DNA from 2 places in the Kribbella sp. NPDC004875 genome. Region 1 is predicted to be linked to the other one. Evidence: riboswitches for the same ligand, from Rfam matches in the RefSeq annotation. Region 1 holds a riboswitch; the other holds the start of a gene.

Region 1 (2,386 bases):
TGCGGGAATGATCGACACCTGGCCGCCGTCCTTGATCGCGGTGCGCAGGCCGTCGGCGAAGCGGACGTCGTCGTCGTCGACGTACACGTTCACGAACCGGCGCAGCTCGCCCGAGTCGTCCAGCACCCGTCCCTTGATCCCGGGGTACGACGCGTCCAGCGAGTCGAGCACCTCGGTCAGCGTGCCGCCCTCCGCGGACACCTCGGAGGCACCCTGGGTGTAGGGCCGCAGGATGGTCGGGACCCGAACGCTCACACTCACTGCAGCCCTGCCTTCACGAAGGCGTCGTACGACGCGGGGATGGTCACCTTGGGGCCGACCCGGTCGGCCACGGCGTCGAGCGTCTTCAGCCCGTCGCCGGAGTTGATGATCACGGTCTCGGCCTCGGGGTCGAGCTGCCCGGTCGCGATCAGCTTCTTCAGCGTCGCGACCGTCACGCCGCCCGCCGTCTCGGCGAACACGCCCTCGGTGCGGGCCAGCAACTGGATGCCCTCGACGACCTCGTCGTCGCTGACGTCTTCGATCGCGCCACCGGTGCGGCGGGCCACGTCCAGCACGTACGGGCCGTCGGCCGGGTTGCCGATCGCCAGCGACTTCGCGATCGTGTCCGGCTTCACCGGCTTGACCACGTCGTGGCCGTCGCGGAACGCCTGCGCCACCGGCGAGCAGCCGGTCGCCTGTGCGCCGTACACCTTGTAGTCGGTGGCGTCGACGAGGCCGAGCTTGCCGAGCTCGGTGAAGCCCTTGTCGATCTTGGTCAGCTGCGAGCCGGACGCGACCGGGATCACGATCTGCTGCGGCAGCCGCCAGCCGAGCTGCTCGGCGATCTCGAAGGCCAGCGTCTTGGAGCCCTCGGAGTAGTACGGGCGGACGTTGACGTTCACGAACGCCCAGCCCTCTTCCTCACCGGCGATCTCGGAGGCCAGCTTGTTCACGTCGTCGTAGTTGCCGTCGACGGCGACCAGCGTCCCGCCGTACACGGCGGTGGTGATGATCTTCGGGCGCTCCAGGTCCTTCGGGATGAAGACGACCGAGCGGATGCCGGCCCGGGCGGCGGCCGCGGCGACAGCGTTCGCCAGGTTCCCGGTGGAGGGGCAGGCGAAGACCTTCATGCCCAGCTCGCGGGTGGCGCTCAACGCGCTCGCGACCACCCGGTCCTTGAACGAGTGGGTCGGGTTGCCGGAGTCGTCCTTCACCCAGAGCTTCTTCAGGCCCAGTTCGCGGGCCAGGTTCTTGGCGTCGATGAGCCGGGTGTAGCCGGGCTCGGTGTTCGGGTAGCTGGCCACGTCGACGGGGACGGGCAGCAGCGGCTGGTAGCGCCAGATGTTCTTCGGGCCGGCCTCGATCTGCTCGCGGGTGATCGTCGGGTACTCGTATCCGACTTCCAGCGGACCGAAGCACTCCATACAGGCGTAGAACGGACCGAGCGGCGACTTCGCGCCACAGGCGCGACAGCTCAGGTGCGTACCGTTGCCAAAGGCACCTTCACGGATGGTGTGGGTACCGGCGGCGGTCAGGCTCATGAGTGAGGTTCCCTCCTCATCTTCCCCGGAGCCGGATCTCGGCGCGGGACGGATTTGGCACCGTTCCCTCGCGGACACGCCCCGGACGGGGGCTCCACGGGGAGGGTTGCCGGGACGTCAACGGGCCGTTTCCCTCAGTCCCTCTGGATGAGCTCCCCCGAGATTACCCAATCGGGTCCATATTGTGTCCTGTGATCCCACCATCCGAGACGAGCGATCTCAGTCGGCGCCGTCACCGCGGACCCGGATCCTCTGGAGATCCGCGACCGAGCGGACACCCACCACTCACCAACCGCCCCCGAACGCCGGCCGCCGAGCGCCGTCAGGCGGGGCGCCGGTGAATCGGCCGGCGTTACTGAGTGGTGGCGGTCCGCCCGGGTCAGCGGAGGCGGTGGGTGGCGCCCGGGGTGTGGGTCGGGAGCGACTTGCGGGGGCCGAAGCGGGGGTGGCCGATGCCGGTGAGTTCGAGCAGGCGCTGGACCCGGAAGCGGTGCCCGCGGTACGGCTCGATGAGTTCGGCGCAGCCTTCGTCGTCCAGCTCCTCGCCGATCAGCGCGTACGAGACGTTCCGGGAGACGTGGTAGTCCGCGAACGAGAACGCGTCCGCGTCGCCGTGCGCCCGCTGCCGTACCTCGGCCGCCGTCCACACGCCCACCCCGGGCAACGACCGCAGCCGCCGCTCGATCTCCGCGGAGTCGTCCAGCTCGAGCGTCCGCTCCAGCGCCTTCGCCCGGGTCGCCGCGGTCACGACGACCCGCGAGCGCCGGTTCTCCACGCCCGCCCGCAGCCACTGCCAGGACGGGATCAGTCGCCACTCCTCGGGCGCCGGCGGGACCATCATCTGCCGCCCGTCCGGTGGCGTC
Region 2 (2,386 bases), on a different contig from region 1:
GCAGCGGGCCGGTCCGCGGATGGTTGGTGACCACGAGCCGGGCGCCGGCCGCGGTGACCGTGTTGCGGCCGTTGACGAGGCCCTGGACCACGCCGACCAACTTGTCCGCGGTGCGGGTAAAGGAACCGGTGACGTCACGGCCGTTCAGGCGGACCTTCAGGTCCTCCAGGTGCCGGCCGGTGACGGAGATCAGCGCGTTGCCGTCGCTGACCATGTCGGGGCGGGGTGTGGACAGCACCTCGATCCGCACCCCGGACGCCGCGCTGGCAGGTAACGCCAGGACAGCGGCAATCATCGCCGTTGCAAGCGCCACGAGGGCGGTCGTTCGCTTCATGTGACGAGTCGAGCACAGCAAGTCCCCGCCGGGAAGACCGAACGGCAATCGTTTTCCAGCCGCGGTGGACCACTGGGGGTGTCTGACGGTTCCGTGCCGAGTGCCGCGCAGTAGGCGGGGAACCGTCAGGCACCCCCTAGGCGCCGGTGGTGCCGTCCAGCTGCTCGCGGAGCAGGTCGGCGTGACCGCAGTGCCGGCCGTACTCGCCGATCAGGTGGATGTAGATCATCCGCAGCGTCGACTCGGTGCCACTGAACGTGAACCGATCATCCAGGGACCGGCCGGCGGCCGCCGCGTCGGACAGCTGCCACTCGGCGATCAGACCCTCGTACGCCGCCTGTGCGTCCGCGGGATCGATCAGCTCGAAGTCCGCGTCCTTGCCGAGCTCGGGAGCGAACAGCGGCTCGGCGGGCGCGTCGGCGAAGTGAATCCGGAACCAGATCCGCTCGACCTTGGTGAGGTGCCGGATCAGGCCGAGCAGCGACAGGTTGGACGGCGGCGACGGGTGCTCGGCCAACTGCTCGGCGGTCAGCCCCGCGCACTTGAACAGCAGCGTGGTGCGATAGAAATCCAGGTAGCCCTGCAGCAGTTCACGTTCGGGCGCAGTCAACGAGCCGTCCGGCCGCTCGACCGCAGGTGCTCTCCAGGTCATTCGCATTCCTCACTGTGCAATCCCCACCGTGTCCACGATGTGTTCGCCTATCTCATCACATGAGATTCGCACTGGCGGACCCCGTGTCCCGTTCGTTACCGTTCACGGCAGGTCATGAGTGCCAGCGACAAGCCCCGGCTAGCTGGCCGGCAACCCTCCTCCGCGGTGGGGTGCCCCGGGTGAAGACCAGGCCGTGCGGATACCCCGTTCGGCAAGTGCGGACTTCCTGGGAGCATCCTCATGTCGATCCTGTCCATCCTCGAGCCGGCCAGTACGACGTCCTCGCGACCGACCGTCGCCCGGCTCGCGACCGGCAGCATCCCCGCCACCGTCGGCTCGGATCTGCTGGTCCCGCTCGCCGACGGCCGCGTCACCGACTACGCGAACTTCGACCACGGTGCGAGCGCGCCGTGTCTGGAGTCGGTGCGGAACAGCGTCGAGGCCGCGCTGCCGTCGTACGCGTCAGTGCACCGCGGAAACGGGTACGCCTCGCGCATCACCACCCAGTGGTACGAGCGGGCGCGCGCCGAGGTGCACGCGTTCGTCGGTGCTCGGGCGGACGACCAGGTGATCTTCACCCGGCAGACCACCGACGCGTTGAACCTCCTGGCCCACGCCGTGCCGGCGGACGCGACCGTGATCGTGTTCGAGTCCGAGCACCACGCGGCGCTGCTGCCCTGGCCGGCTGAGCGCACGGTGCGTCTGAAGGCTCCGGCGAGCCAGACCGAGGCAGTGAGCAACGTCGCCGACGCCCTCCGTCGGGCGCCCGAGGGTCCGCGTCTGGTGGTCGTCACCGGCGCGTCCAACGTGACCGGCGAGATCTTCCCGATCGCCGAGATCGCCGCCGTCGCCAAGGCCCACGGTGCCCGGGTCTGCCTCGACGCCGCGCAGCTGGCGCCGCACCGCCCGGTCGACATCGCCACGCTGGACGTCGACTGGGTCGCACTGTCCGGTCACAAGCTCTACGCCCCGTACGGCGCCGGCGCACTGATCGGCCGCTCCGACTGGCTCGACGCCGCCGACCCGTACCTGTACGGCGGTGGCGCGACCCACGCGGTCACCGAGGACACCGTGATCTGGTCGACCGGGCCGGCGCGGCACGAAGGTGGCTCCCCGAACGTCATCGGTGCGATCGCCCTCGCTTCGGCCTGCGCCGCGATCAGCAAGCACCGCGACGCCATCGAGCAGCACGAGCGGAGCCTGCTGGCCCGCCTGCGCACCGGGCTCGCGCAGATCGACAACGTCACGACGTACTCGATCTTCGGTGCAGACGCCGACCGCGTCGGCACGGTCTGTTTCACCGTCGCCGGTCTGACCTCGACGCTGGTGTCCGCGGCCCTGAGCGCGGAGTACGGCATCGGTGTCCGCGACGGCAAGTTCTGTGCACACCCGCTGGTCGG

What was found. Region 1 has a riboswitch for S-adenosylmethionine ahead of thrC (threonine synthase). Riboswitches for the same ligand answer to the same signal wherever they lie in the genome.
Region 2: another riboswitch for S-adenosylmethionine. It lies ahead of ACFYRH_RS13480 (aminotransferase class V-fold PLP-dependent enzyme); the one in region 1 lies ahead of thrC (threonine synthase).

The regions. Positions count from the first base shown of each region.
Region 1 covers NZ_JBIALI010000007.1:202,664-205,049, forward strand. Annotated here, with positions in the region: gene ACFYRH_RS35295 (ubiquitin-like small modifier protein 1) at 1-261, opposite strand, end outside; gene thrC (threonine synthase) at 258-1,523, opposite strand; SAM riboswitch class I at 1,537-1,677, opposite strand; gene ACFYRH_RS35305 (DNA-3-methyladenine glycosylase family protein) at 1,903-2,386, opposite strand, start outside.
Region 2 covers NZ_JBIALI010000002.1:507,963-510,348, reverse strand. Annotated here, with positions in the region: gene ACFYRH_RS13490 (DUF6351 family protein) at 1-334, opposite strand, end outside; gene ACFYRH_RS13485 (DinB family protein) at 471-986, opposite strand; SAM riboswitch class IV at 1,097-1,210, shown strand; gene ACFYRH_RS13480 (aminotransferase class V-fold PLP-dependent enzyme) at 1,227-2,386, shown strand, end outside.